DNA from 2 places in the Gordonia liuliyuniae genome. Region 2 is predicted to be linked to the other one. Evidence: predicted binding sites of a transcription regulator. Region 2 holds the regulator's gene; the other holds the start of a gene.

Region 1 (15,509 bases), on a different contig from region 2:
CGGACCGTCCGTTCGGCAGGCTTCTGGCCAACGGCGGCCCGCTCGACCGATTGGTCCAGCCGGGCGGCGTCATCGACCGACTCACCGCGCCGAACGGTCTGCTCGAGAAGTTGACCGAGCAGGGCGGCATCCTCGATCAGATGACCGACGAGAAGGGCATGCTGATGCGGGTCGCCGCCAAGAACGGTCCCCTCGACCGACTCACGCGGGACGGTGGGGTCATCGACCAGTTCACCGACAGCGAGGGCATTCTCGAACGCCTCACCTCCGAAGGCGGTTTCCTCGATCTGATGACCGACGAGAACGGCATCCTGATGCGGCTCGCCGCCAAGGACGGCCCCCTCGACCGACTCACACGCGAGGGCGGTGTCGTCGACCAGTTCACCGAGAACGAAGGCATCCTGGAGCGCTTGACGTCCGAGGGCGGCATCGTCGACAAGCTGACCGCCCCGGACGGGGTCCTCGAGAAGCTCGCCAAACAGGACGGACTCCTCGACCGCGCCGCGAGTGACGAGGGCCTGCTCGACCAGTTGCTGGGCGAGGGCGGTGCGCTGGACCGTCTCATCGAGGAGGGCGGTCCGCTCGACAAGTTCACCGAGCTGTCCGAAACGCTCGCGTCGCTTCCCCCGAACCTCGCGGCGATGCAGGAGACCGTCGACCGTCTCAACGACATCGTCGAACTACTCAACGCCTCGGTCGCGCCGATCGGCGGGCTCGCCGAACGTCTCCCGAAGCGGTTGACCCGCGGCGGACCGGGCCGCAGCAACGGCGGCGGATCGTATGAGCAGCTCCCTCCGCTCGACTGACCCCTCCTGCTGAGCGGTCGTCTCCACTGGCGGCAGCGCCACGTTCTGATTGACTCGTCGTCGACGTGGCGGATGGCGAGGGCGTTCGCCGCGGCTGGCCCCGACTGGTTCCGCGCCGACGGTTCAGAACGGGGGCGGACCGTCCTGTTCGATCGATGCGGCCCAATCAGCGGCCGCGCACACCTGGACATACCGACGGCGCGAGCGGATCCGCATGCGGTAGGCGTGTTTGGCCTGGGTTCGAGTGCGTACCCGGTCCGGCTGCGCGGCATCGTCGACCGAGCCCGGCGCGACGGGTTCGCCGTGTCGGCACGGGATCAGACCGAGGTCGGGCAGCAGCCAGTGGTTGCGGGCTCGTGAGCGGACGGTATACCCGGTCGGCGTGGTGACTTCGGTCCAGATCGCGCCGTCGGCGTCGACGATCTGGTCGTCGACCCAGTCTGACGCGAACGTCTTCAACACATGGTGGAACCGGCACTTCGGATTGAGATTGCACGGGCAGGTCGCACCACCCGCCGCGTTGTCGGCATGGTTGAACTCGCACACGTGGTCCAGGTCGCACGACCATGCCCGGCGAGCGCATCCCGGCTCGCTGCACGAGCCGAACACGGCACGCATCGCGGTGTCGCACGCCGAGGTCGGACGGTACGCGTTCCCTGGTTGAGCGGCGTGGTCTGCCAATCCGGCGATGTCCAGAGGTCGGGTGATGGCGTCGCCGCGGGCTGCGATCTCCCGCACATGATGCGCGTCGAGAACGCCGAACCCGTCGAGCCAACCGGCCTTGTCCGAGTCACCCGACAGCGTGGACGCGTCGGCGACCACATGCACGACGACCGACGCGAACCGCTCGGCGACAGTCGCCGCCGAGCCGGTGGCCGCACAGTCGGGATTACCGCAGTCGCATGCGAACTCCCCACGCGTGAGTAGCGCGACCGCGGCATCGTGGCGGCGCACACCGCGGCTGCGGGAGTCGTCGGCACATACTCGGTCGGCGACTGCGGACACCGATGCATCGATCAGGACGGCGTCTTCGGGCGTGGTGGTGATCGTGACGTCCGAGCCGTCCACGTCGTGAGAGACGTGGACACCTTTGCCTCGCAGTTCGCGGCGCTCGCGGACGCCGTCGGGGTCGAGTTCGGCGACAGCGCGGCGAGCGGTGTCGCCCGCGTCGCGGCGCGAGACTCCACCCATCTCGCGGAGTTCGGCGGCAGTCGTCGCATCGACTGCTGCGATCAGGTCGGTGTCGGCGACGCCGGTGGTCTGCAGTACGACATCGCCGAACGCCGCAACGCTGATTACACCGTCGCGCATCAACCGCGCGACCTGTGGAAGCCGCTCGGCCGCTTCGACCGCGAGATTCACTTGACGGTCCGCGGTCCCCGCCGCCACCCGCAACGCGACCGCGACCTCCCGCGCCACCGAAGCGAACACATCGACCACGCGATGATCGGCGTCGCCCACCTCGACGCCCTCACGAGCAGCCGCGGCGGTGAGCATCGCGTAGATCGCCTCGAACCGCAGGAACATCAGCATGCCTTCGCCCGCCTGCAAGACGTCGATCAACGCACCGCCTGCTTCCCCACCGACGCCGACCGGACTCAGGTCGACCTTCGCCCACACGTTTCCGGCCATTCGAACCGCCCCTCCAAGAATGCCCATATCGAACTGTTGTTCTAATTATAGGACCAGAGATATGATGTATTCAATAATTGCTTCGAACGTAGTTACGATTATTCCGGCAGGGTTTCGACGCTCTGCCCCTTCGCTCAGCCGGCGGGCGCGAAAGCTGCGGACAAGGCAGCCATGTACTCGTCGACATCGTCGGCGATCGGAGCACCCGCGCAGACGGAAATCGTCACCGCGTCACCGATCCCGTGCACACCGTGAGTCAGGGAGTGGGCGGCGCTCAGCGCCGGGAAACCCGCGGTGAAGAGCACGCGTCCGCCCGCGAGGGTCAGATCGGCTGCGCCTCGGTTGACCGACGACACCACCGTCCATCCGGACACCGTCGCCGGCTGCGGCGCATCCGCGCTCAACCGGGCCGCAGTCGCGCCGAGTACTGCGGGCGCCGATGCTGCGGCATGCCGGGACGCGACGAACCCCGGCGAGTCGACGCGACGTCGAACCGCTGCGAGCTCGGCCGCGATCAGCGCGGCCCGACGACGCCGATCCACCTCGTCCGCATGCAGCGGCACACTCGCGGTCTGGAAACGATTGCGCGCCAGCGCTTTCGCTCCGGAGTCGTCGCCGAAGGCGACGGTCACCTCGGCGCGTGCCTCGCGTCGCGACGCGTCGAGGAAGGCGGGGAGCACCTCGGCGAGAACGGCGAGCACTCCGACGGTGACCGAGTGTCCCCCACTCCGCACCGCCTCCGAGGGAACCGTGAGAGTCCGCAGCACTCGACGGTCGCCGGGAGCGGTGTTCGCTCTCGTCGCAGCCGTCGGGGCGGCCGTCGCCTCCGGAACCGGGGCCGCCCACGCGGCGAAGCCGAGAGCCGCCGCCCGCACCAGATGGGGCCCGACCAGCATCCCTCCGCGCACCGCGGCGAGGGTTCGGTCGCCGACCGCGACCCGCGCGTCCCGCGCAGGCTCGGGCAGCGATCCGCCGAACAGTGCTCGCGCGATCGCCGACACCCGACGCCCGTCACCCAGCGCGTGCGAGATCTGCAGGACGGCCACGCGTGCAAGGGAATCGGCATCCGGAACTCCCGTCACCCGATCGAAGATGTGGACGCGCCACAGATCTCCGCCGCTGCGCGTCGACAGCGCTGCGACGTCCTTCAGCACCGCGTCCCACGTGTAGGGCCCCGGATACCCGACGATCGCATCGTCGCTCACCGGTGCGGGCACCCACCGCGGGAAGTCGAGGTCGCCGGGAACGGTCTCGACGGTGAGATGAAGGTCGACGATGGCCGCGGCCCGTCGACGGACCTCGGATACCAACGCCGCACACGTCGCCGCCTCGTCTCCGGAGAACGCGAACAGGAGGAACTGGTCGTTCGCCGACACCTGCGACGCCCAGTACATCGCCGCATCCGCTGGTGCCATCGCCTGCATCGAAGCTCCTATCGCGACCGCCGAGGCGGGGTCTCGAATCGACGTCGAGCGGAGAGATGAATAATGCCATTCATGGATGACAACATCGCTGCCGCCGACATCGATCCGACCACTCCGATCATCGTAGGCGTCGGACAGGCGTCCGAGCGTCTCGACGATGCCGACTATCGGCGGTTGGGCGAGGCCGATCTCGCGGCCATCGCCGTCCGCGCGGCGTTCGCCGACACCGGACTCGACGCTGCGGCTGTCGCGGAGATGATCGATGTCGCCGCTGCGGTGCGGTCGTTCGAGAAGTCGAGTCCCGCGTCGTCCGCGCAGCTCGGGCGACCCGACAACATGCCGCGCGCCGTCGCGAAGCGGACGGGTATGGATCCGCGGCGCGCCGTCGAAGAGGTGACCGGAGGACAGAGCCCGCAGCACCTCGTGACCGAGTTCGGTACCGAGATCGCGGCCGGCCTGACCGACGCGGTCCTCCTGTTCGGGTGCGAGGTGATGTCGACGGTCCGCGCGGCACTCAAATCCGACGACCGCCCCGACTACTCCGAGACGGTCGGTGGTCAACTCGAGGACCGCGGGTTCGGGATCGCCGGACTCACCTCGGTCGACGAGGTCCGGCACGGTGTGATGGTGCCGCTCGCCCAGTACTCGATTCTGGAGAACGCGCGCCGCCACCGTCTCGGCCGGTCCCGCACCGAGTACGCGGCACAGATGGGCGCACTGTTCGCACCCATGTCGCAGATCGCGGCACAGAATCCGTACTCGTCGACGACCCGCGTCTACTCGGCGGCCGATCTCGCCGTCCCCGGTGACGACAACCGTCGCGTCTGCGTCCCCTACACCCGTCGACTCGTCTCCCGCGACCAGGTGAACCAGGCGGCCGCCGTGGTGATGACCTCGGTCGGAGCCGCCCGGCGGGCAGGTATCGACCCCTCGCGATGGGTGTTCCTCCACGGGTACGCCGACCTGTGCGAGAAGCCGATGATGCGACGGCCCGATCTGTCGCAGGCGCCGTCGGCCGTCGCAGCCGTGCACACCGCGCTGACGATGGCGGGAATCGGTATGGGCGACGTCGGGGCGCTCGACCTGTACAGCTGCTTCCCGATCGCGGTGTCGAACGTCGCCGACGCGTTCGGCCTCGAACCCGACGATCCGCGTGGGCTCACCGCGACAGGTGGGCTCCCCTACTTCGGCGGCCCCGGAAACAACTACTCGATGCACGGCATCGCCGAGATCGTCGAGGGCGCCCGCCGGACGCCCGGCTCGTACGGTCTGGTCGGAGCCAACGGCGGCATCCTCAGCAAGTACTCGGTCGGCGTGTACTCGACCACGCCGACACCGTGGCGTCGATCGACCTCCGACGCGGTACAGCGCGAACTCGACACCGCTCCGCACATCCCGATCACCCGATACGCCGACGGACGCGGCGTCATCGAATCGTTCACCGTCCTCAACCCGGATCGCACCGATCGCGCGGGAACCGTCATCGGCAGACTGCACGACGGCACCCGTTTCATCGCGACCGCCGAGGGCTACGACCTCCTCGACCTGCTGTGCGGCCAGGAGGATCCGATCGGCCGCACCGTGTACGCGCGATCGTCCGCCGACCGCAACGTCGTCACGCTGACCCGCACCGAACTGGACGAACGGCATCCGCGCACAGCACCCAGATTCGCCGACGACTACGAGCACCTCATCGTCGAACGTCGCGGCCGCGTACTCGAGGTGACCATCAACCGACCCGATTCGCGCAATGCGATCAGCCCGAAGACGAACGCCGAACTGGACGCAGTATTCGAGGCCTACTTCGCCGCCCCGGACCTGTGGGTCGCGATCCTGACCGGAGCGGGCGATAAGGCGTTCTCATCGGGCAACGACCTCGCAGCGAGTGCAGGCGGCACCGGCCTCTCCATGCCCGAGAACGGATTCGCGGGGCTCACCGCACGCACCACCGTGCCGAAACCGGTGATCGCAGCGGTGAACGGCTTCGCACTGGGCGGCGGGCTCGAGATCGCGTTGGCATGCCATGTGATCGTCGCCGACGAGTCGGCGACCTTCGGCCTACCCGAGGTGAAGGTCGGCCTCGTCGCGGCCGCAGGCGGTCTCGTCCGGCTGCCGCGCGCGCTCCCGAAGGCCCTGGCTCGCGACATGATCCTGACTGGCCGTCGACTCGACGCGGACGAGGCTCTCGCGCACGGACTCGTGTCCCGGATCGCTCCGAAGGGAGACGTCATGGCCACCGCCCGCGGCGTCGCAGAGGAGATGCTCGCAGCCTCCCCTGCGGCCGTTCGCGCATCGATCTCGACCATGGCCGCCGCTGACGCCACGCCCGACACGGTGACCGCCGTTCGGGACAGCCTCGGTGTTCTCGACGAGATTCTGGTCAGCCCGGACACCACCGAGGGGATCATGGCGTTCGTGCAGAAGCGCCCGCCTCAGTGGACCGGAAGGTGACCGAGGACTGCGTCGTCGACCGACAACAAACTTGGACGTCCAACCTATTGATTTAGTTGGACTTCCAAGTTTATTCTTGCGGCATGCCCTATCCAGTTCTGGCCGACGACGACCTGCTCGTCGTCGAGACCGCACGCGACTTCGCCCGCAAACGCCTGGCCCCGAACTCCTTGGAGTGGGACGCGACCAAGCACTTCCCCGTCGCGGAGATGGTCGAGGCCGCATCGCTCGGCATGGCCGCCATCTACACCCGCGACGACGTCGGCGGCTCCGGTCTGCGACGCATAGACGGCGTCAGAATCTTCGAGGAATTGTCCAAAGCCGATCCGGTGACCGCGGCGTTCCTGTCGATCCACAACATGTGCACCTGGATGGTCGACACATACGGCACGCAGGAGCAGCGCAACGAGTGGGTACCGCGTATGGCGTCGATGGACGCGATCGCCAGCTACTGCCTCACCGAGCCCGGCGCGGGTTCGGACGCGGCGGCCCTCTCGACGTCGGCGCGACGCGACGGCGACGAGTTCGTCCTGCGCGGCAGCAAGCAGTTCATCTCCGGCGGCGGCGTCAGCGACGTCTACATCGTGATGGCGCGGACCGGCGACGCCGGACCGCGTGGCATCTCCACGTTCATCGTCCCCGCCCAGACGCCCGGGCTCTCGTTCGGTCCGGCCGAAGCGAAGATGGGCTGGCATAACCAGCCGACCGCCCAGGTGATCTTCGACGACGCCCGGGTTGGCTCCGACGCGATGCTCGGTGGCACCGATGGCGAAGGCACCGGCTTCTCGATCGCGATGAACGGGCTCAACGGCGGCCGCCTCAACATCGCGGCGTGCTCGCTGGGCGGCGCTCAGGCCGCCTATGACGCGGCTCTCGCGTACACCGCGGACCGTGAGGCGTTCGGCGCACCGTTGATCGACGAGCCGACGATCCGGGCGACCATCGCCGACATGGCGATGAACCTTGAGGCGTCGCGTCTCATGCTGTGGCGTGCCGCCGACGCACTCGACGCGGGCGATCCCGACAAGGTGGAGCTGTGCGCGATGGCCAAGCGGTTCGTCACCGAAGCATGCTTCACCGTCGCCGATCAGGCATTGCAGCTTCACGGTGGATACGGATATCTCCACGAGACCGGTGTGGAAAAGATCGTCCGCGACCTGCGGGTGAACCGCATCCTGGAAGGAACCAACGAGATCATGCGGATGGTGATCGGCCGTGCCGAAGCCGCCCGCGTCAGCAACGAAAGGAAAACGCGATGAAGATCGCATTCGTCGGACTGGGCAACATGGGTGGGCCGATGGCCGCGAACCTGATCTCCGCCGGCCACGAGGTCGTCGGTTTCGATTTGTCGGCCGACGCCGTCGCCGCGGCCGTCGAGCACGGTGTCACCTCGGTGGAGAACGCTGAGGCTGCTGTCGTGGGCGCGGACGCCGTCATCACGATGCTGCCGAGCGGCGCGATCGTGAAGAGCGTCTACGCGTCGGTGCTCGACCACGCCGCCCAGGGCACGCTGTTCATCGACTCGTCGACCATCTCCGTGGAAGACGCGCGTGAGGTGAACGCTCAGGCGAGCGCGGCGGGCATGTTGCAGGTGGACGCGCCGGTGTCCGGCGGTGTGAAGGGCGCGACGGCTGGCACGTTGGCGTTCATGGTCGGTGGCGACGACGAGTCGGTCTCAGCTGCACAACCGGTCCTCGCTCCGATGGCAGGCAAGGTCGTGCCGTGCGGAGGCACGGGCAACGGTCAGGCTGCGAAACTGTGCAACAACATGATCCTGGCCGTCCAGCAGATCGCCGTCGGTGAGGCGTTCGTCCTCGCGGAGAAGCTCGGCCTCGCCGATCAGGCACTGTACGACGTGGTGACCGGCGCGACCGGAAACTGCTGGGCGCTGCACACCAACTGCCCGGTCCCCGGCCCGGTCCCGACCGCACCGTCGGAGAACGATTACAAGCCCGGCTTCGCGACCGCGTTGATGAACAAGGACCTCGGCCTCGCGATGGCCGCCGTGTCGACGGCTGGCTCGTCGGCACCACTCGGCACGCACGCCGCCGAACTCTATTCGGCGTTCGCCGCGGAGAACGGGCACCTCGACTTCAGTGCCATAATCGACACTCTGAAGTGATTCGGCGCAGTAGTAGTTCGGCGCAGTAGTAGTTCACCGCAGTAGTAGTTCGTCGCAGGAGTGAACGTCGCAGTAGAGGAGGGGCCCGTGCGTGAGGTGACCGATCCGATCGCATTGGCCCGCTCCCACTGGGAGGACGCGGGCTGGGGCGGCGAGATCGCCGACGGGATGGAAGCCGTCACCTCGGTGATGCGCGCGCACCAGATCATGCTGGCTCGTGTGGAATCGGAATTGAAACCGTTCGGGTTGACGTTCGCCCGCTTTGAACTCCTGCGACTCCTGGCGTTCAGCCGGTCCGGTGCGCTGCCGATCTCGAAGGCCAGCGACCGGCTGCAGGTCCACGTATCGTCCGCGACGAACGCCGTCGCACGTCTCGTCGACGCGGGCCTCGTGCAACGCCGACCGCACCCGACAGACGGGCGCACGACCCTGGTCGCGATCACCGACTCGGGACGTGACCTCGTCGAGCAGGCGACCGTCGCGTTGAACACGGTGTTCGCCGACATCGGTCTACCGCCCGCGCAGTCACGCGCGCTGGTGGACGCCATCCGTACGTTGCGGCGATCCCACGGGGACTTCTGACACCCGATTTCTGATCGCCGACACCTGCCGGGCGGCTTCGGTCCCGACGCCGTTCTCCTGAGACCAGTACCGTGGACAGTGTCGTCTTGGCAGACGACGCCGAACGGGGATCCACCGTCCGGTCGTGTTCGATTAGCGGAGGGGTATCACATGGGAATCGCAGACGACGCTCAGAACAAGGCAGACGACCTCAAGGGTCGCGCCAAGGAGGCCGCGGGTGCGGCCACCAACGATGACGACCTCAGGCAAGAGGGGCAGGCCGATCAGGGCCTCGCGGGCGCCCGCGAGAAGATCACCGAGGCCGCCGACAAGGTGAAGGGCGGCATCGACTCCGTCAAGGACAAGCTGTCGGGGCGCTGACTCACCGAAGCAAAGGGCCGGGACCGCGCTGCGGTCCCGGCCCTTCGGCGTCGGTCAGCACAATCGCCCGATCCTCACGCAGCGAGTTTGAGTCCGATGACTCCGCCGACGATCGCGATGATGCAGACGATCTTCGCCAGACTCGCGGCCTCGGTACCGGTGGCCATCGCGTAGACGACCGTCGCGGTCGCACCGATGCCGACCCAGATCGCGTAGGCCGTACCCGTCGGGAGGTCGCGCATCGCGTAGGCGAGTCCCCCCATGCTGACGGCGAGCGCGACGAAGAACACGATTGTCGGCGAGAGTCGGTGCAACCCTTCGGATCTGCCGAGCGCGGTGGCCCACACGGCTTCGAAGAGACCTGAGATCACCAGTACGATCCATGACATGACGATTCCCGTCTCCACCGTCTTGTCGCGGACCGGGTACGGCGGGCTCGTCCGGGGCCGCAGACGCGGCCACGCCGTCGAGACTACCCACGGCCGCGTCCCAGGTGAAGGGCCTGATGTGGTGGATTCGGTCACCATGGTGGCCGAGGCGACGATCACCTTGTAACTCGGCGTGCGCGGACATACCGTCAGTACATGAGCCACCCGAGAGAACTGCTCCGCGATCCCGTCGTCTACCAGGTCGCCGCTGCCGGTCAGGCCGCAGACGCCGCAGCATGCATCGGCCCGATCCCCTACGTCGCCCGCTGTCTCGACTCCGTCGACTTCCCCGCCGAGCACCGCTGGATCTTCCCGGTGGTCAAGGCTGCGTCGGCGGTCGGACTCGCCGCCGCGCCCAGGTTTCCAGGCCTCGCCCGCCTCACCAGCGTCATGTTGACGATCTACTTCGTCCTCGCGGTCGGCTCCCATGTTCGTGCCCGCGACATCGGCCTCAACTTCGCGGCGTCGTCGTCGATGCTCGCATTGTATTCGACCCTCGCGGTGACGGGACCGCCCCAAGACCAGTCCGTCCCGTCTCAGACGAGTCCTGCCTGAACGGCGATCACCGCCGCCTGCACCCGTGACGGCGCGTCGAGTTTCATCAGCACCCGGGACACATGGGTTTTCACGGTCGACTCCCCGATGTCGAGTCGCCGCGCGATCTGCATGTTCGACAGTCCGGACCCGATCCCGGCGAGGACGTCACGCTCGCGCTCGGTGAGTGCGGACAAGTCGGCGTCGGTGGTCGCGGACCGTCCGCGCATGGCGTCGACGACGACCCGGGCGACCTCCGGGTCGAGGACTGCGTCGCCGGCCGCGACACGTAGCGTCCCGTCGACGAGTTCGGCGCCCGACGCCGTCTTCAGCAGGAACCCGGACGCACCTGCGGCGAGCGCGCCGAGTACGTAGTCGTCGACACCGAACGTCGTCAGCACCAGAACGCGCACCCCGGTCGAGGCGGTGATCGTCTCCGTCGCGGCGATCCCGTCCACCTGCGGCATCCGGACGTCCATCAGGACGACGTCCGGGCGTACCTGCGTCGCGGTGCGGATCGCGGCTGCACCGTCCGCGGCCTCTCCGACGACACTGATCTGGCCGGACGCCTCCAACACCATGCGGAGGCCTTCGCGGACCGCCGCATGGTCGTCGGCCAGCACCACACGTACTCGTCGCTGGTCGTTCATCGAGGCACCTCCGCGGTCACGACCCAGTGTCCCCCGTCGGGTCCGGCGTCGGCTCGGCCGCCGATGCTCTCGGCCCGGACCTGCATGTTCAGGACCCCTCGGCCCGCTCCAGCGTCCGCTGCGCCTGCCGGCATCTCGTTGCGCACCGTCAACCGGGCCCGGTCGGCGAGGTCGGCGACGACGACGCTCACCGCGTGCCCGGGCGCGTGGCGCGTCGCGTTGGCGATCGCTTCCCCTGCGATCCGGGTGAGCACGGCTTCAACGTGGTGCGGCAGGTCAGCGAGGTCGCCGTCCACGGTGACAGTCGATCCGACGGCGTCGGCCGCGGCGATCAGCGGTTCGAGCGACGCCCAGCGGATGGTGGTCCTCTCGTCACCGTCAGCTGCGAGGACGTCGATCATCGTGCGGAGTTCACCGAGCGCGGCGAGACTGTTCCGGCGTATCGAGTCGACGATGGCAGACGGCTCGTCAGCGCCTCGCGCCGCTTCGGACAGGATCGCGATGGCTGATACGTGACCGGCAACCGTGTCGTGCAGGTCGCGCGAGAGGCGGCGTCGCTCATCGGACACGGCTTCGGTCCGTTCGGCGTCGGCTCGCGAAACCGCTGCCGTCTTCTCTGCCTCGGACGCACGCCGCGCTGCGGTCACCGCCCGGGCGTATGTGATCGGCGACAGCAGGAAGGCGATGCCGATCAGTCCGACGAGAACGCCGACCCGCACGCCGCCGGCCAGCGCACCGACGACGGCGAGCCCGAGTGTCAGGATTGTGCACACCGCGATCACGACGCGCTGCAAGGTGTGCGTGCCTCGCACCGCACACAAGAACACGATGTCCGACATCGCGATCCACAACGGCAGCGACGGCCCCCAGACCGCGTCGACGGCGAGCAACGCGCACATCACGCCGAACGCGAGCGCCGGTCGTTCTCGCGCGGCGAGCGCGATGCCGAGAGCAGCCGTGAGCAGCAGAAGTTTCGCGTACCAGGGATAGACGTCGTGGTCGGAGAAGAACGTGAACGCTCCACACGCCCACAGCAGAAGCCCGACGGCGAACGTGCCGACGGCGGTGAGGTTCGCCGGCCGCGCCGGGTCTGATTCGCCCAGGTGAGACTTCATCGTCCTCAACTACAGCACACTGGCGTACTTGGTCGGGTCCCCCGAAAGTCGGACCCCGCGCGCGCCGCCCGACGGATGTGCAGGAGGTGATCCGGGGGAACGCTGAAGCCATGAACGAGCTCACCGACCCCGTCCTCGTCACGATCGCCGCGTGCGAGATCGGATTCTGGGTGTTCGTCGTCGGCGGCTTGGCCTTGCGTTACCTCGCGCGGCTGCCGCGTCCGTCAATGGTCGTCCTGGCGTGTGTACCCCTAATCGACCTGGTGTTGCTCGTCGCCGTGACGATCGACTTGGCGCAAGGCGGCGACGTCGGTTTCGCGCACCGCCTGGCCCCGATCTATCTCGGCTGCACCGTCATGTTCGGCCATCGGATGGTCGCGTGGGCCGACGCCCGGTTCGCCCATCGGTTCGCGGACGGTCCGGTGCCCCATAAGGTCCCGGCGTACGGCCCCGAACGGCGACGCTACGAGTGGGCCGATTTCGGGCGGTGGCTCGGGGCCGTCGGCATCGCCGTCGCGATCACCGGCCTTCTCGGTGTCACTGTCGCCGACCCCGCGCAACGCGAAGCCCTGCTCGGCGGCCTAGGCGTCTTGGGCACGATCACCGTGATCTGGCTGCTGACCGGACCTGTGTGGTACTCGCTGAGTCGAGACTGACCGGCTCGCCGAGACTCCCTCGCCGAGCCGGTCCGGACCCGCAGGCCGATTCAGTCGGCGAACGGCGCCAGGCGCTTCGGCTCTTCGATCACCGAGTAGTGCGAGGCGTCGCCAGTGAGGATCTCTCCGGTGCGGCCGTCGGCGTTCACCGGAACATCGCCGGCGAGGGTGATGCGGTGCAGCTTGCGGTCTTGCGCGCCGAAGTCCGCGATACCGTAGTGCTGGGTGGCACGATTGTCCCAGATCGCAACGTCGCCGAGGCTCCAGCTCCAGCGGAATGTGTTCTCCAACTTGATGATCCGGTTCTGCAGAAGCTGGTAGACCGCGCTGAACTCGGCGGGCTTGAGTCCGATGAACTCCTTGACGAAGTGGCCGAGGAGCAGGGTCTTCTCACCGGTCTCCGGGTGGACGCGGACCACCGGATGGATGGTCTGGTACTCCTTGCTCGTGAACTCCTCGTAGTGGACGACGCGGCGTTCGACCTGCGTGTCGTCGATGTCGACGTCGTTGGTCACGTAGTCGTAGAAGTTGGTGTGCTTGGCCCACAAATTGTCCACGAACGCCTTCAAGCTGTCGGGCAACTGGGCGTATGCGGCCGTCGTGGACGCCCAGGTGGTGGCACCACCCCAGGTCGGCAGGTTGACCGCGCGCAGGATCGACGCCTTCGGGATGCGGTCGACGAAGGACACGTCGGTGTGCCAGCTGTTCGCCGCACCTTCGATCGTCAACAGCTGGTCACCCCTGGATGTGACGGTCGGGTGCGGCAGGGTCGGGTCGCCGAGCAACTGCGCGAACGCGTACTGGCTCTCGTCGTCCAGGTGGTTCTGACCGGTGAACACGATGGCCTTGTTGACGGCGAGAGCCAGCCGGATGGCCTCGATCTTGTCCGACGGCACGTCGCCGCCGAGCGTCACGCCGCCGATACGCGCGCCGATGTGTTCGCCGAGCTTGTCCACGGTGATTCCCGCGTCGGCATAGACGGACTGGATCTCGAGCTCACGGTCGGTGAAATTGGAGACGGTGACGGTCATTGTGTAACGCCTTTCATCAGAAATCGGATCTGTTTATCCGATTGCGGGAGTGAGTATTCGACGGATGCGAGGCAGGAGAATGTCGAGCCGAATTCTCTCTGCTTCGAGTTCCGTTGAAAAAGCGAGTGCTACCGATTCGGTGGTGTCAGTCAAACATGCGGCGATGCGCATCAACCAGGGATAGATTCACGATGAATTCAAGTCGCGTCGGTCAATCCGCGAGATCTTCGGCCTGCTCGTCGATGACCTTCCGGACGGCGGCCGGGACCTTGACGTCGCCCGGGCGATAGGAGACGGCAACGAGACTCGACGGTGCGCGGAACACGCCTCGCCTCCGGCGTAGTTCCGGATCGACCGGGCCCCTCGCATCAAGACCCACCGAGATGCCCGTCCACGGGGCCATGCCGACGAGTTGCACCGCGCGCGGCAGTTCCGCGACCCTCGTCTCACCGTCGGCGCCCGCCGCGCTGACGGTGAAGTTCCATCGCACGTCGACCGTCGCCTCGGCCCGGAGCGTCACCGACCTGGTGCCCAATGGGAGGGCCGCGGCCACTCTGTTGATGCGACCGTACGAGTTGAACACGAACGTCAACTGCCCGTTCTCGACAACCAACAGGTAGCCACCCTGCACGTCGCCGTGCGCGACGAGGACGCCTTCGTCGTCCGGGGACCATCCGTCGAGTTCGACGATCACGTCGAAGTCGCGGTAGGCGATGAGCCTGCTCGACCGGTATCGCTCGAGCGGCGGGGCGCCTGCCAGGATGCGGACGTCCGTCTCGAACCGCTCGCGTTCGGCTGGGCGTCTGCGTTGGGCGTCGCCCGGCGTGTCGAACAGCGGGAACACCGTGTTGCGCCAGGCCGCTTCGTTCCACGCCGCCGCGAGTTCGGCGACGATGTCGGGATGCTCAGCGGCGACGTCACGCGTCTCCGCCGGATCGATCCACATATTGTAGAGCTCCCACCTGGGCTGATCGACGTGCGACGGGTCGCCGTCGTGCAGCGACAGCAGCTTCCACCCGTCCCGGTAGAAGCCGCGATGTCCGCCGAACTCGGCGTACTGCTCGGTGTGCGGGGATGCCGCGCTGCCGTCGCGCAGCACGTCGACGATGCTGACTCCGTCGCGGTCGGCCGCCGGGCGCCCGTGTCTGGTGGCGGGAGTCTGAACTCCGGCGAGATCCAACAGGGTCGGCGCGAGGTCGGTGACATACGAGAACTGCCTGCGGACACCGTTGTCGTCGGCGTCACGCGCCAGTCCGCGCGGCCACGAGATGACGAACGGGACTCGAACGCCGCCCGCGAAGGTCTGGCCCTTGTAGAATCGGAACGGGGTGTTCGACGCCTGTCCCCAGCCTCGCGGGTAGTGCACGCCCAGTTCCGGCGACCCGATCAACGACTCGTCGTGCGGCACGTCGCGCTCCCAGTCCGGCGGCACCGGTCCGTGCACGAACTGGCTGAAGTACGACCGTGTCCCGACCGGGCCGCCCTCCGCGGTGCCGCCGTTGTCTGAGGTGAACACGACGATGGTGTCGTCGAGTTCCCCCAGGTCGTCGAGTACGTCGAGGAGCCTCCCGACGCTCTGGTCCACGCTGTCGACGAGTGCGGCGTACACCTCCTGGTAGCGCTGAAACCGCTCCTTCTCCTCGCGCGAAAGACTGTCCCACGGCGGCGCGTCGTATCCGGGCTCGGTGTTGCGCTCGGCGATCGGCGTGCCCGGGTCG
Region 2 (15,509 bases):
GCTGCCGGCGATCTCGTCAGCCGCACCTACAGCGAGCCGCACTGGTCGACGCGGAGAGCCGCGGTGATGGCCTACGAGCGCGTCACCCTGTACGGCGTACCGCTCGTCGCACAGCGCCGCATCCATTACGGCCCCATCGACCCGAAGACGTCCCGCGAGATCTTCATCATGGAGGCACTTGTCGGCGGCCGGTGGCGCAGTCGCCATGCGTTCGTCGAACACAACGCACAGTTGTTGAAAGACGTCGAGGACCTCGAACACCGTGCTCGACGCCGCGACGTCGGAATGAGCGACACCGAACTCTTCGACTTCTACGACGCACGTGTTCCCGCGAACGTCGTCTCCGCCCGGCACTTCGATTCATGGTGGAAGAAGGCCGGACGCGCCGATCCGACACTGCTCAATCTGACCGCCGAGATGTTCGCTGCCGACGACACGCCCGCGGCCGCTGAGTTCCCGTCCGCCTGGAAGCAGGGCGAGACGCGGCTCGAGCTGCGGTACAACTTCTCCCCCGGCGCCCCCGACGACGGGGTGACGGTCGTCGTGCCGCGCGACCTGCTCGACCACGTCCACGACGACGGCTTCGACTGGCTGGTCCCGGGCATGCGTTCGGAGCTGGCGACAGCACTCGTCAAATCGTTGCCGAAGGGACTGCGCAAGTCGATGTCCCCCGCCCAGCGGTACGCCGACCTCGCCCTCGATCAGTTGTCTCCGCGCTCCGAGCCGCTCATCCCGGCGCTCGCCCGCGAGCTGTCGTCGATCACCCGGACCTCGCTTGGCTCGCGCGACTTCCGCCCCGAGAACCTCCCCGCCCACCTGCGCATGCACTTCGCGATCACGGACGCGAAGGGCGCCGTCGTCGCACGCGGGGATCGCCTGGCCGAACTCCGCGCGCAGTTGAGTCCAGTCCGAGCCGGCGCGGGCGAGCCCGCCGAGACGTTCACGAACTGGACGGCGGACGGCATCGGCGCTCTCGCCGACGAACGCACCCAGACTCTGGCCGGTCAACGAGTCACCCGCTATCCGACGTTGGCGGTCGTTCCGGGCGCCGGGGTGCGAGTCGTCGACGTGGCCACCCCGGCAGCGCGTGACGCGGGCATCGCCTCCGCCGTCCGCGACCTCCTCGTTCGAACCGTGGCGCCGCCCTCACGTCGACTCGCCTCGTCGTTGCCGCCCGCCCGCAAACTCGCGTTGAGCCAAAGTCCGTACCGGGACGTCGACGCGCTGCTCGCCGACTGCACCAGACGCGCCGTCATCGACGTGTTGGCCGCACACCCGGACGTGACAGCAGTGCGGACGGCCGCCGACTTCGACGCGCTGTCGGCCGACGTCGCGCCGGTGATCCGTCAGACGGCCCCCGAGTACTTCGACGCCGCGGTGGATGCGCTCGCCGAATACTCGCAGGTCCGACGAGCCATCGATCAGCGGGCAGGCACGTTGGCCGCCGACGATGTCGCCGACCAGATCGCGAACCTCGTCTTCGACGGGTTCGTCGGCTTGACGTCCGGCCCGCGGTTGCGCGCACTGCCCAGATACCTAGCTGCGGCACGCGTCCGGTTGGAGGCACTGCCCGGGTCGGCGGCTCGCGACAATGAGGGGACGGCAGTCGTCGACCGCCTCGTGTCGGCGTGGAATCAGCGTCTCGCCCAGGTACCCGAGGCCCGCCACGACGCCCTCAACGAGATGGTGCAGTGGCAGTTGGAGGAGCTTCGCGTGAGTTTGTTCGCTCAACAACTCGGCACGGCCGGACCGGTCTCGGAGAAGCGAGTCCGCAAAGCGATCGAGAGTTTCTAAGCATCGCCGTCGAGGCGTCCGGGGTCGAGGCGTCCGGGGTCAGACGCGGCTGTGGAGTTCGTCGATCTCGCGTTGAAAATCATCCGCGGACTCAAACGACTTGTATACCGATGCGAACCGCAGGTAGGCGACCTCGTCGAGATCACGGAGCGGGCGCAGGATCGCCAGACCGACTTCATTGCTGGGAATCTCGGCCGACCCGGAGCCGCGGACGGAGTCCTCGACTTGCGACGCGAGCTTCGCCAACGCGTCCTCGTCGACGTGACGTCCCTGGCAGGCACGCCGCACGCCTTGCATGACCTTCTCGCGGCTGAACGGTTCCGACACGCCGTTGCGTTTGACGACGGACAGGACGGCGGCTTCGACAGTGCTGAATCGGCGACCGCACTCGGCGCACGATCGACGGCGGCGGATCGCCAGGCCGTCTTCAGCGACGCGGGAATCCACCACTCGTGTGTCGTCGTTCTTGCAGAACGGGCAGCGCATGCTTGAAAGAATACGCGCAACCGTCCAACTGCCCTTCACACCGCCCCCTTCACACTGTCCCCTTCACACCGGTCACGTCACACCGGCCACGTCTCCCCAGCCCCGTATCGCACGGATCAGTAGGCCGGGGCGATCAACGGCTGGCCGATCCGCAGTCCCGACGACTCCAGGTGGTTGAGCTCGCGCAACTGCTCCACGACCCCTGCCACGGGCAGGTCGGCGGCGACTCTGCGCGCGACGTCCGACAACGACTCACCGCTGCGGACGTGGACGACCTGGGTCACACCAGGGGTGCTCGGAGTGACCGCGTCCTGGTAGTCCGACCCGACGATCGTCAGCATCCAGACCACGCCGGCGAGAACGGAGCCGAGAAGCAGAGCGCCGACGACTCGACGCCGAGCGATGACACCGTCGATGTTCGAACGGTCGGCGGCCGACCGCCGTGCCCCGGCACGGTCCGCTGACGGGCGCTGCTCCAGGCGTCCGGCACGCTGAGAATCGCACGCGATTCGCGAGCGCCTACGCTCGTCGAAGGTCCCCGCCCGGCGCGGCGCACGCCCCGTCGGTCGGCACCCCCGAGCGGGCGCGTCGGTCCACAGCGGCACCCGCGGGCGCCCGTCGAGAACCGGCAAATCGCAGGTCATCACGGTGCTATGCGTGCTGTCCGGGACACGCCGCGAACGCTCATCGGGGCGCGAGATCAGTACCTGAGCCATCGGATACTCCTCATCGATCGTGTGTTCGAAGAACTCTTGTTCGATAGTAAACACCACCCCACCGACAAAGTCAGCGACACGTCGAACAATTGTTTGAAATCTGTGATCTGTTCGACTAGCGTGATCACCAGATCGGACACCGATGTTCGAACAGATCTCACCCCCACACGGGCCACCCGACGGGGTCGTGAATCACGCACGATGAGACACGCACGATGAGGAAGGACCGACGATGGCTGACACCCCCGATCCGCTGCTCTCGACGTCGACGCTGGAGGCGTCGCTGACGCAGCGCCAGCGCGAGGTGCTGGAAGTCATCCGGAAGTCGGTTCGCGAACGCGGCTATCCACCGAGCATCCGCGAGATCGGCGAGGCGGTCGGCCTCACCTCCACCTCGTCGGTGGCGCACCAGTTGCGCACACTCGAACGACGCGGCCTGCTCAAGCGCGACCCGCATCGGCCCCGCGCGGTGAATGTGCGTGACGACAACCGCACGCCCCCGTCAGACGATTCGTCCGAGGGGCTACCCACGCCGACGTTCGTTCCGGTGCTCGGTCGCATCGCGGCGGGCGGGCCGATTCTGGCGGAGCAGGCGGTCGAGGAAGTCTTCCCGATGCCGAAGGAACTCGTCGGCGACGGCTCGCTGTTCATGCTCCGGGTGGTCGGCGAATCCATGATCGACGCGGCGATCTGCGACGGCGACTGGGTCGTCGTCCGTCAGCAGAACGTCGCCGAGAACGGCGACATCGTCGCGGCGATGATCGACGGCGAGGCCACCGTCAAGACGTTCAAGCGCAAAGACGGGCACGTCTGGCTCATGCCGCACAACGAGCACTTCGAGCCGATCCCCGGTGACGACGCCGCCGTCCTCGGCAAAGTCGTCACCGTGATGCGGCGGATCTAGGCGCACCCGACCATGGAGCTAGGTGCACCCGACCATCTAGTGCCGAGACTCTAGCCCGTCACAGCGCGCGCCGCGTCGCGCGCACCCGATGCACTGGTCGCCGCGAGCGCCGCACGCGCGGCCTCGCGGCACTGTTGCATCGTGACGGTGCCGAGCTTGAGGCCGACTGCCGCCGACGCAGCGGGCGCCGACGACAGCGAACGCACCCCGAGGCCGACGAGGACACAGGCCAGTAGCGGATCAGCCGCCGCTTCGCCGCACACGCCGACGTTCTTCCCTGTCCGCTCTCCCGCGGCGCCCACCATGCCGATCAGGGCGAGGACCGCAGGCTGCCACGGATCGGTCAGCGACGCCAGCTCGGGCGACATGCGGTCGGCAGCCATCGTGTACTGCGTGAGGTCGTTGGTTCCGATCGAGACGAAGTCGACCTCGGCGAGGATCGCGTCGGCCATGATCGCGGCCGACGGCACTTCGACCATCACACCCGGAATCATGCCCCGGTCGCGCACTTGCGCGGCGAATTCGCGCGCCTCGTCCACCGTCGCGATCATCGGCGCCATGATCCACGGCACGGCTGCGGAACCCTGAGCAGCCGCCGCGAGCGCATCGAGTTGTCCGCGCCGGATCTCGGGATGCGAGAGCGCCGTCCGATTGCCGCGCACACCCATCGCCGGATTCGGCTCGAGCTCGGTGTCGACGAATCTCAGCGGCTTGTCCGAGCCCGCATCGAGGGTCCGGATGACGACCTTCCGGCCATCGAACGCCTCGATGACCTCCCGGTACAGCGCAGCCTGTTCGTCGACGGTCGGTTCGGTCGCACGGTCCAGGAACGCGAGCTCGGTCCGAAACAGCCCGACGCCCTGGACCGGTGACTGCGTCGCGGTCCGAGCGGATACGCCGTCGGCGACGTTCGCGAGGATCGCGATCGGCACCCCGTCCGCGGTCGCCCCGGGACCGGACCACGACGCCACGAGGGCGGCCTGCTCCCGCGCCCGCGTCACCGCTGCGGCGATTGCCGCGGCATCCGGTTCGGACCCGACGGTCCCGGCGTCACCATCGATGTACGCCGCTGCACCCGAAGGGATCTCATCGAGATCTGCGGTGGCGACGACACACGGGATCCCGAGTTGGCGAGCGATGATCGCGGTATGGCTACTCGGCCCGCCCTGGCGCATCGCGAGCCCGACGACGAGTGCCGGATTCAGGCCAGCCGTGTCAGCCGGAGCGAGATCGTCGGCACACAGGATCGATGGCGTCTCGGGCGTCGGGATGCCCGGCTCCGGCAGCCCGAGGAGTTCGGCGACCACCCGGTCGCGCACGTCGCGAAGATCGGTGACCCGCTCAGCCATCACACCCCCGAGCTTGGTGAACATGTCAACGAACTTCTCGGTCGCCGCGGCCGCCGCGGCAGACGCGGGGGTGCCCGATTCGATGAGTCCGGAAGCAGCCGATATCCAGCCTCGGTCTCGTGCGAGACCCGCCGTCGCGGTGAGGACTTCGGCGGAGACGCCGGTGCTGTGCGAGGCCCGGTCGGCCAATCGCGCACCCACTGCTTCGGCGGCGTCGACGAACGCCCGCTTCTGCGCGTCGCGTTCGCCTTCGGGCACCTCGGGCGCGTGGGCGTCGAACATCGGTCTGTCCCCCACTCGGATCACGGGTCCGTACGCGAGGCCTCCGACCACCGGGGTCCCGGTGACGACGATCGACGCGTCGAACGGATTGGGCACGGCCGCTGCAGTCTCACTGGCGTTCATGTGAGAGAGATTACAAGAATGTCTTGACTTTGCAAGCAAAACGCGGGTAGACACAGATCAAGTCCAAACATTCACAGATGAATCAACATTTCGTCGTCACTGATTTGGTCGTCACTGATTTGGGCATCACTGATTTTGGTCATCACTGAGGAGAGCGCACGAGATGTACGCCGAGGAACGTCAGCAGGCCATCGCCGTCGAGGTGGGCGAGCGGGGACGCGTATCGGTCGCCGACCTGTCCGAGCGGTTCTCGGTGACCGGTGAGACCGTGCGGCGCGACCTGGCCGCGCTGCAGCGCGCGGGCTCACTGATCCGTGTCCACGGCGGTGCCGTACGGCTCGACGTGGCCGCTGTCGTGGACGAGCCGGACCTCGCCGAACGTGAAGCTGCGCGCCGCACGCAGAAGGCGGCGATCGGCGCCGCCGCCCAGCAGTTCCTACCCGCTGCCGGCGGCGCAGTCCTGTTCGACGCCGGAACCACGACGTTCGCGGCGGCCACCGCCATCGGCGCCGACGCGCGTCACCAGTTCGTCACCAACAGTCTGCCCATCGCCGCGACGTTGACCGCTCTGCCACGCTCGAACGTCATCTTCGTCGGTGGGCGACTCCGCCCGAAGACGCAGGCGTCCGTCGGAGCCGACGCGTGCGACCTGCTCGCCGGGCTGCACACCAGCGTCGGCTTCATCGGTACCAACGGCCTGACGCTCACTGACGGGCTCTCCACCCCGGACATCGACGAGGCGGCCGTCAAACGCGCGATGATCGCCGCCTGTGACCGGGTCGTCGTCCTCGCCGACTCATCGAAGATCAACCGGCAGGAACTCGTCACGTTCGGCGCGGTCGCCGACATCGACGTGCTCGTCACCGACGACGGAGTCGACCCCGGCCTGGCCTCGGTCCTCTCCTCCCACGACATCGAGGTGGTCATCGCATGATTCTCACTGTCACCGCCAATCCCAGCATCGACCGGACCGTCGAACTCGACGGTCCGCTCCGGCCGGGCGGCGTGCACCGCACGAGAGGCTCCGGCGATCAGCCCGGGGGCAAAGGCGTCAATGTGGCGCGGGCGGTCTCCGCGGCGGGCATGGACGCGATGGCGCTGATGCCCGCCCGTGCGGACGACCCGTTCGTTCGACACCTCGACGCGGTCGGGCTCTCGCGGGTCGCCGTCGACGTGACGGGCGACGTCCGCGTGAACGTGACGCTCGTCGACCCCGATGGCGTCACCACCAAGGTCAACGCCCCCGGCGCCGCGCTCAACGTCGACGAGGCGGCCCGACTCTCCGCCACCGTCGTCGAACTCGCGGCGGGCGCGGACTGGCTCGCACTGTGCGGCTCGCTGCCCCCGGGACTGTCACCGTCGTGGTACGCCGACCTCGTCGACGAGCTTGCGGGCACTCGCGTACGCGTCGCCGTCGACACATCGGGCGAACCCCTTGCTCTGGTCGCGCGGACGCGACCGGACCTACTCAAGCCCAACGCCGAGGAGTTGGCGGAATTGACCGGCGCGGACCCGACCGTCCTCGAGAGCCGTGCGGCCGCAGGCGATCCCTCGGTCGCTGCCGACGCATCGGCGCGTCTTGCGGCGACGACCGGCGGAGCAGTGCTCACCACTCTCGGCGGTTCGGGCGCGCTGCTCGCGACCGGCGACGGCGTGTGGTTCGCGACCGCTCCCGCGATCCGGGTCCGCAGCACCGTCGGCGCGGGAGACTCGTCACTGGCCGGCTATCTGATTTCGGAGCGGCGAGGAGACGACGAGCCCACACGTCTACAGACGGCGGTCGCCTACGGGTCGGCCGCGGCCGCACTTCCCGGAACCACCCCGCCGACACCGGACCTCGTCGATGCAAGCACCGTCATCGCGAGACCGGTCGCCGTCACCCGACTCTCCTGAGAATCCCACCCCCACCACTAAAGGCAGAGGCCATGTCCGACCCCATCATCACACCGTCCCTGGTACTTCTGGACGCCGACGCAGGCGACGACGCCGACGCGGTCATCCGGCGGCTCGCCGGACTCGTCGGCGACGACGGACGGTCGTCCGATCCCACTGACCTGATCGACGGCGCGCTCGCCCGCGAGTCGAGCTCACCGACCGGACTACCGGGCGGCATCGCCATCCCCCACGCCCGCGCCGAGTCGGTGACAGTCGCGACTCTCGCGATGGCCCGCCTGTCGAAGCCCGTCGACTTCGGCGCCACCGACGGACCGGCCGACATCGTCTTCCTCATCGCGGCGCCCGCTGGCGCGGGCAGCGAGCACATGAAGGTGCTCAGCGCGCTCGCCCGCGCACTCGTGCGGAAAGAGTTCGTCCAGAGTCTGCGGGACGCGCGCGAAGCCGACGACGTAGTGACGCTCGTCACCGAGGCCGTCTCACCCGGGGCGAAGCCCGCGGCGGCAGGACCCGCGACCGCCCCGACCGACGAGAAGCCGGGTGTCGAGAAGCCGGGTGTCGAGAAGCAGAGTGTCGAGAAGCAGAGTGTCGAGAAGCAGGGGCACCGCACCTCGATCCTGGCGGTCACGGCCTGCCCCACCGGTATCGCCCACACATACATGGCGGCGGACGCCCTGAAATTGGCCGCCGAACGCGCCGATGTCGACTTCGCGGTCGAGACGCAGGGATCGTCGGGCACCACACCGTTCACGGCCCACCAGCTCGCAGATGCGGACGCCGTCATCTTCGCGACCGACGTCGGGGTAAAGGGCCGAGAACGTTTCGCGGGCACGCCACTCATCGAGTCCGGCGTGAAACGCGGCATCAACGAGCCAGACGCGATGATCGCCGAGGCTGTCGCCGCATCCACCGATCCGCACGCGCGGACCGTCGCCGCGGGCGACTCTACCGATCACGTCGACGAGACCGACGGCAGCGGTATCGGTGTCGGCGGCCGCCTCAAGCAGGCGTTGCTGACCGGCGTCAGTTACATGATCCCGTTCGTAGCCGCGGGCGGCCTGTTGATGGCGTTGGGCTTCCTGATCGCCGGATACGAGATCGGCAGCAGCACACTGTCGCCGGATATGTCCGACGGCGCGTACGTCGCTCTGCACAACAGCCTGTGGGATCTGCCCGCGGGCGGCCTCGCCCAGTACATCGGCGGCGTCAGCTTCGCCGTCGGTTCGACGGCGATGAGTCTGATGGTCGCGGTCCTCGCCGGCTACATCGCGTACGCGATCGCCGACCGGCCGGGGCTCGCGCCGGGCTTCACCGCGGGTGTCATCGCAGTGACGGTCGGCGGCGGTTTCATCGGCGGCATCGTCGGCGGTCTGATCGCGGGCGTCGTCGCGCTCTGGATCTCACGGATCCCGCTTCCGCAGTGGGCTCGCGGTCTGCAACCGGTCGTCATCATCCCGTTGATCGCGACCGCTGTGACCGGCGCAGTCATGTTCATGCTGCTCTCGCGTCCGCTGTCGTGGGTCAACACCGAACTCGAGGATGCGCTCAACTCCATGTCGGGCACGTCCAAGATTGTCCTCGGCGTCGTGATCGGTTTGATGATGTGCTTCGACCTCGGCGGTCCGGTCAACAAGGCCGCCTACGCGGTGGGCGTCGCCGGACTGGGCACGGCGGGCGCAGGCATCGCGCAATGGGAGTTCATGGCCGCGGTGATGGCCGCAGGCATGGTCCCACCGCTGGCGCTCGCCCTCGCGACCGTGCTGCGACCGGGCCTGTTCACCGAGCCCGAACGGGAGAACGGCAAGGCCGCCTGGCTGCTCGGCGCGTCCTTCATCTCCGAAGGCGCCATCCCGTTCGCCGCCGCCGATCCCCTTCGGGTGATCCCGCCGATGATGCTCGGCGGCGCAGTTACCGGCGGCTTGTCGATGGCGCTCGACGTGCAGTTGCGGGCGCCCCACGGCGGCGTGTTCGTCATGTTCGCCATGAACGGCACCTGGTGGAAGTTCCTGATCGCTATTGTCGTTGGCATGGTGGTCGCGGCGATCGGCGTGATCGCCACCAAGCAGATCAAGACCACGACCAAGACCCCCGAAAAGGCGCCCGAGCCCGCGCTCGCCTGACCAGATACCTCCGAAGTAGAAAGGCACCACCATGCCAAGCACCACTGTGTCCGTCGGTTCGGCCGTCGGCCTGCACGCGCGTCCCGCCACCCTGATCGCCGAAGCCGCGACCGGTCTCGGCGCCCCGGTGACCCTGGCCGTGGACGGCGGCGACCCCGTCGACGCGGGCAGCGCGCTGATGATCATGACGCTCGGCGCCGAAAAGGGCGCGTCCGTGACCGTCGCAAGCGACGACCAGGCCGCCGTCGATCAGATCGCCGCGCTCGTCGCCAAGGATCTCGACGCCGACTAGCCCGCTCAGACGATGAGGTCGGCGTACTCGCCCGCCAACGAGGACGGCATCCGCGCATGCAGGCGGGTGCCTTTCTCGTTGTGATCGGTGGTGATCACGTGCGCGTGCTGGTGCAGACGCGAGATGACCTCGCCGCGTGAGAAGGGGACTTGCAGGTCCACTTCGACGTCGTCGCGCTGCACGAACTCGGTGACCGCGGCGAACAGATCCGGCAGTCCCTCACCGGTGCGTGCCGACACGAACACCGCGTCGGGGAACTCCGAGCGCAGTGTCGTCATCCGCAGATCGTCGATGGCGTCGACCTTGTTGATGACGAGCAGTTCCGGCGGGGCCGGCAGCTTCTCCTCGTCGAGGACTTCGCGCAGCACCTGGCGGACCGTCGAGATCTGCAAGTCGGGGAACGGATCGGCGCCGTCGACCACGTGGATCAGCAGGTCGGCGTCGACGGCCTCCTCCAGGGTCGACCGGAATGCCTCGACGAGTTGGGTCGGCAGGTGTCGGACGAATCCGACGGTGTCGGTGAACACCACTTCGTGGCCGTCCGTGAGCTCCGCACGTCGCGTCGTCGGATCGAGGGTGGCGAACAGCGCGTCCTGCACGAGCACACCGGATCCGGTCATCGCGTTCACCAGACTCGACTTGCCCGCGTTGGTGTAGCCGACGACAGTCAGCGCGGGCACACCGCCGCGACGGCGCGCCGAACGCTTCACGGTGCGCGAGGTCTTCATTCCGCGGATCTCTCTGCGGAGCTTGGCCATTCGCTCACGGATTCGCCGCCGGTCCGTCTCGATCTTGGTCTCGCCCGGACCGCGCAGGCCGACGCCGCCGTTGCTGCCCGCTCGGCCGCCCGCCTGTCGGGACATCGACTCGCCCCAGCCGCGCAGACGCGGGAGCATGTACTCCATCTGCGCGAGCGACACCTGGGCCTTGCCTTCGCGGGAGGTCGCGTGCTGGGCGAAGATGTCGAGGATCAGTGCGGTCCGGTCGATCACCTTGACTTTGACGACCTTCTCCAACGCCGTCAGCTGGGCCGGAGTCAGTTCACCGTCGCAGACGACGGTGTCCGCACCGGTCGCCAGAACCACTTCGCGCAGTTCCTGTGCTTTGCCGGAGCCCAGATATGTCGCCGGGTCGGGTTTGGAGCGTCGCTGGAAAAGCGCCTCGAGGACCTGTGATCCCGCGGTCTCGGCGAGCGCCGCGAGCTCGGCCATGCTGGCGCGTGCCTGCGCGACGGTCCCGGACGTCCACACGCCGACGAGTACCACCCGTTCCAGGCGCAGCTGCCGGTACTCGACTTCGGTGACGTCGTCGAGTTCGGTGGAGAGTCCGGCGATGCGCTGCAGCGACGCGCGGTCGTCGAGGGCGAGTTCACCGGTGGTCGGTGCCCCCGCGAGGTCTACCCGCGCGGGTGAGTCGGCGGTCGGGGAATCAGTTCGTGTCATGTCAGTCATACAAGGACCATTGTGCCCCGTCGAGCAGCGATGACGCACCTGGTTTATCCGGCGCTCCACTCCGGGAGGAGTTCACCGCGCGCCACCAGACGCGACGGACCGCGCAGGACGGCGGCACCATCGGCGACCGTGACGACCACCGTTCCCCCGGGGACCGCGATGCCGACCACCCCGTGGTCGCGCCCTATCCCGTGGAGCGCCGCACTGGCTGCGGCGACGAGACCTGTACCGCACGAACGAGTCTCGCCGACTCCGCGTTCGAAGACACGCATGTGCGCGGTGAAGTCGACGTCGTGGTCTGAGCGTTGCAGCGCGGTGAGGATCTCGACGTTCGCACCGTGAGGGAACGCGGCGGCGTCCACCACCGCTCCGGTTGTGAGATCGAGCGCGCCGAGTTCGTCGACGCTCAACTCGTCGACGACGCACGCGAGATGCGGGTTGCCGACGTCCACTCGTTCGCCGGTGAGCGTGCGGCCGGCGATCTGGACGTCGCTGCGCCCGTCGAGACGCACACGTCCCATCGCGACGCTGACGTCGGCGGCGGACGGATCACACGAGTGCACGACCACCGGACGCCCGCCCGCGCGCGAACCGACGGTGAAGGAGTCGGAGTCGACGAGCCCGGTGGTGCGCAGATAGTGAGCGAACACACGGACGCCGTTGCCGCACATCTCCGCGATCGACCCGTCGGCGTTGCGATAGTCCATGAACCAGTCGTCGGGCCCGACGCCGTCCGGGAACTCCCCGAGTACGCCGGCCGCCACCAGTGCGCGCGCTGATGCCACCCGCAGCACACCGTCGGCCCCGATCCCGCGCTGCCGATCACACAGCGCGCTGACCAGGCGTTCGGTGAGGTCGAGCCGGACATCGGGGTCGTCGACGACGACGAAGTCGTTCTGGGTTCCGTGGCCTTTGACGAACGCGAACGTCGGCGCAGCAGTCATGGCTCGGATGTTACGCGTTCGACGACGGTCAGCGCCTCGTCGAGCAGCGTCGGCGACGCCGCGTCGAGCCAGACGGCGCGGTGATCGCGGCGGAACCACGACCGTTGCCGTCGCACGTACTGCCGGGTGCCGATGTAGGTGCGCTCCTGCGCGGTCTCGATGTCGTACTCGCCGTCGAGGTATGCGAGGACCTGCGCGTAGCCGATGGCCTGGGACGCCGTCCTCCCCTCTCGCAACCCCTGATCGCACAGCGCGACGACTTCGTCGACGAACCCGTCGGCGAACATCTGTGAGGTCCGGGCGACGACCCTCCCGTCGAGTTCGGCTCGATCGCGGTCGATCGCGAGAATCGTAGTGCCCCAGCGAGGTTCACCGATCGTCGGAGCCGACGCCGCGAACGGTTGGCCGGTGATCTCCACGACTTCGAGAGCCCGGACGATCCGTCTGCCGTCCGAGTCGCCGATCGTGTCCGCAGCCGCGGGGTCGACCGCCGCCAGGTCGGCGTGCAGCGCGCGTGCCCCGATCTGTGCCAGCCGCTCCTCGTATCGGGCCCGCACCAGCGGGTCGGTGGCCGGGAACGCCCAGTCGTCGAGGAGCCCCTGGACGTACATCATCGATCCGCCGACGATCACCGGCGTCCGTCCAGCCGCCAGGAGTCGGTCGATCACCGCGGTCGCCGCCTGCTTGTACCCTGCGACGGTCGACGTCTCCGTGACGTCGAGGACGTCGAACAGGTGGTGGGTGATTCCGCGCCGCGCGTCCACCGGCGGTTTCGCGGTCCCGATATCCATGCCGCGGTACTGGGCCATCGCGTCGACGTTGACGATCTCGCCGGACAGGCGTTCGGCCAGATCGAGTGCGAGCGCTGACTTTCCGCTCGCAGTCGGGCCGATCACGGCGACCGGGGCGGTCACGACCGTGCTCGCACGGGAGATGTCGGAGACCAGGTGGCGACGGTGTAGCCGACACCGTAGGGCGCTCCCGCATATCGCACGTCGACGTCGACGTCGACGTCCGCGCACAGGCCGGCGAGCGCGGCGAACACCGGACGTGCGACGACACCGTCCAGCTCGCATGCGAGCGGGTCGAGGGCGGCGAGCTCGTCGACGTCGCCTGCGGCCACCGCCGCGTCGATCACGTCTTGGAGTCGGTGCGCGCTCTCCCGGTCCCCACCCCCGGGCGCCGACGGGCTCAGGGCTGTCGCCCCGTCCGCGACGACGAGGACGCCGATCGGCTCCGGGTCGGCCGCGATCGCCGCGGCGAGGTCCACGCCAAGCCGGCGAGCGTCGTCCCGTGTGGCGTCCGGGTCGACGAGAACGCGGCGGAGCTCGACCGGGGCGTCCGCCCGGCCCCGGCACCAGCACGCGATCAGCATCGCGAGGGGCATCGGATCCGTGCCGGAGCCTGAGTCCGGCGTTTCTCGAGCCGGCGTTTCTCGACCCGGCGATGCGGCGACCGGTACGTCGACACCGAACGCCGAGAACAGGCGAGGCGGGCCGTCGACGCCGATCGCGACCCACGTGCGCGCCGCGCCCCCCAACGACCGGGCTGCGTCGAGTACCGCGGCCCGGACCTCGTCGACCTCCGCCGCATCGCGTCCAGACAATTCAGGCACCAGGAGTGGTGCGCTCGGTACGATCGCAAGCTCGGCCAACACCGCAACGACGCTACCGTCACCGACTCCGCTTTGCCCAAATGCCGAAGCCTCACCCCACATCGGAGTCTGACCTGCTTGAATGAAGACGGAAGTTACCGGCGGCCGTGACGCGCGGCGAGAGACCTAGATGAGGGACACCCGAGATGACAAACCCGACGCCAGCCCCGAAGCCCGGACCCAAACCAGGACCGCGCCCGGGTCCTCGTCCCGGCACGTCCGCACCTGCGCCCGCCGGGCCGTCCCCGACCGGGCTGGGCCCGGTCCCTGCAGTCTCCGTTCACCATGTCACGCTGGGCGATCCGGCGGAGTACGGACGCGTCGACGCCGACGGCACCGTCTGGCTCATCACGGCATCGGGCGAACGCCAGATCGGTTCGTGGCAGGCAGGCCCCCCGGAGGAGGGGCTCGCGCACTTCGCCCGCAAGTTCGCCGACCTGGCGACCGAGGTCGAGATCCTCGAGGAACGGCTCGCGGCCCACTCGGGCGACCCACGCAAGACTCAGACTGCGGCCGCACAGATGCTCGAAGCCCTCCCGACCGCGCAGGTGATCGGCGACGTCGACGAACTCACGTCGCGACTGACGAAGATCATCGCCAGCGCCGACGATGTCGCCGAAGCCGTCCGATCCGAACGGAGCGAGCAGCGCGCCGCAGCGATCGCCCGCAAGGAGGAGCTGGCGAGCGAAGCCGAGGCGATCGGCGCCGAGGGAACCTCGTGGAAGGCCGGCGGCGACCGCCTGCGCGCGATCCTCGACGAGTGGAAGACCATCAAGGGCGTCGACCGCAAGACCGACGACGCGCTGTGGAAACGATTCTCGAAGGCTCGTGACGCGTTCAACCGGCGTCGCGGCGCCTACTTCGCCGACCTCGATCGTGAACGTGCAGGCGCCCGCGCCCGCAAGGAGGAGCTGATCGAGAAGGCCGAGGCGCTGTCGTCGTCTACGGACTGGGGCCCCACCGCGGGCAAGTTCCGCGATCTCCTCCAAGAGTGGAAGGCCGCAGGCCGTGCGCCTCGCGACGCCGACGACGCGTTGTGGGCCCGGTTCAAAGCGGCACAGGACGTGTTCTTCGAAGCGCGCAACGCGGTGAATTCCGAACGCGACGCCGAGTTCGCCGAGAACGCGGACGCGAAGGCCGCTCTGCTCGCCGAGGCGGAGAAGACCATCGATCCGGTAGCCGACCTCGACGCAGCGCGCCGAGCGTTCCGCGTGTTCCGCGATAAGTGGGAAGAGATCGGCAAGGTGCCGCGCGAGAAGATGCACACTCTGGAAGGCCGGGTGCGCGCGCTGGAGAAGGCGGTGCGCGACGCCGAGGACTCAGAGTGGGCCCGTACCGATCCGGAGGCGCAGGCGCGCGCCGCGCAGTTTGCTGAGCGAGCCGAGAAGCTCGAAGTGCAGGCCGCGAAAGCCGCCGAAGCAGGCAAGGACAAGGATGCGGCGGCGCTCCGCGAGCAGGCTGCGCAGTGGCGCGACTGGGCGGGGACCGCTCAGTCGGCGCT

The links. Region 2 encodes LexA, which represses DNA repair genes until DNA is damaged. Its sites were predicted from a motif close to CGAACANNTGTTCG; they were not measured.
Region 1: the regulator LexA is predicted to act here: its motif matches at 2,468-2,481, upstream of L5G33_RS16705 (DUF222 domain-containing protein).

The regions. Positions count from the first base shown of each region.
Region 1 covers NZ_JAKKOR010000012.1:162,977-178,485, forward strand. Annotated here, with positions in the region: gene L5G33_RS16700 (hypothetical protein) at 1-806, shown strand, start outside; gene L5G33_RS16705 (DUF222 domain-containing protein) at 930-2,438, opposite strand; gene L5G33_RS16710 (WS/DGAT domain-containing protein) at 2,573-3,853, opposite strand; gene L5G33_RS16715 (acetyl-CoA acetyltransferase) at 3,935-6,313, shown strand; gene L5G33_RS16720 (acyl-CoA dehydrogenase family protein) at 6,397-7,572, shown strand; gene mmsB (3-hydroxyisobutyrate dehydrogenase) at 7,569-8,435, shown strand; gene L5G33_RS16730 (MarR family winged helix-turn-helix transcriptional regulator) at 8,523-9,017, shown strand; gene L5G33_RS16735 (CsbD family protein) at 9,168-9,377, shown strand; gene L5G33_RS16740 (DMT family transporter) at 9,452-9,766, opposite strand; guanidine-III (ykkC-III) riboswitch at 9,778-9,841, opposite strand; gene L5G33_RS16745 (DoxX family protein) at 9,962-10,360, shown strand; gene L5G33_RS16750 (response regulator) at 10,342-10,989, opposite strand; gene L5G33_RS16755 (sensor histidine kinase) at 10,986-12,104, opposite strand; gene L5G33_RS16760 (hypothetical protein) at 12,215-12,760, shown strand; gene L5G33_RS16765 (TauD/TfdA dioxygenase family protein) at 12,811-13,791, opposite strand; gene L5G33_RS16770 (arylsulfatase) at 14,003-15,509, opposite strand, start outside.
Region 2 covers NZ_JAKKOR010000005.1:193,759-209,267, forward strand. Annotated here, with positions in the region: gene hrpA (ATP-dependent RNA helicase HrpA) at 1-1,794, shown strand, start outside; gene nrdR (transcriptional regulator NrdR) at 1,834-2,280, opposite strand; gene L5G33_RS06510 (LysM peptidoglycan-binding domain-containing protein) at 2,397-2,996, opposite strand; gene lexA (transcriptional repressor LexA) at 3,229-3,900, shown strand; gene L5G33_RS06520 (phosphoenolpyruvate--protein phosphotransferase) at 3,951-5,654, opposite strand; gene L5G33_RS06525 (DeoR/GlpR family DNA-binding transcription regulator) at 5,818-6,588, shown strand; gene L5G33_RS06530 (1-phosphofructokinase family hexose kinase) at 6,585-7,547, shown strand; gene L5G33_RS06535 (PTS fructose transporter subunit IIABC) at 7,580-9,667, shown strand; gene L5G33_RS06540 (HPr family phosphocarrier protein) at 9,699-9,959, shown strand; gene hflX (GTPase HflX) at 9,965-11,410, opposite strand; gene dapF (diaminopimelate epimerase) at 11,455-12,354, opposite strand; gene miaA (tRNA (adenosine(37)-N6)-dimethylallyltransferase MiaA) at 12,351-13,268, opposite strand; gene L5G33_RS06560 (class III extradiol ring-cleavage dioxygenase family protein) at 13,265-14,011, opposite strand; gene L5G33_RS06565 (DUF349 domain-containing protein) at 14,155-15,509, shown strand, end outside.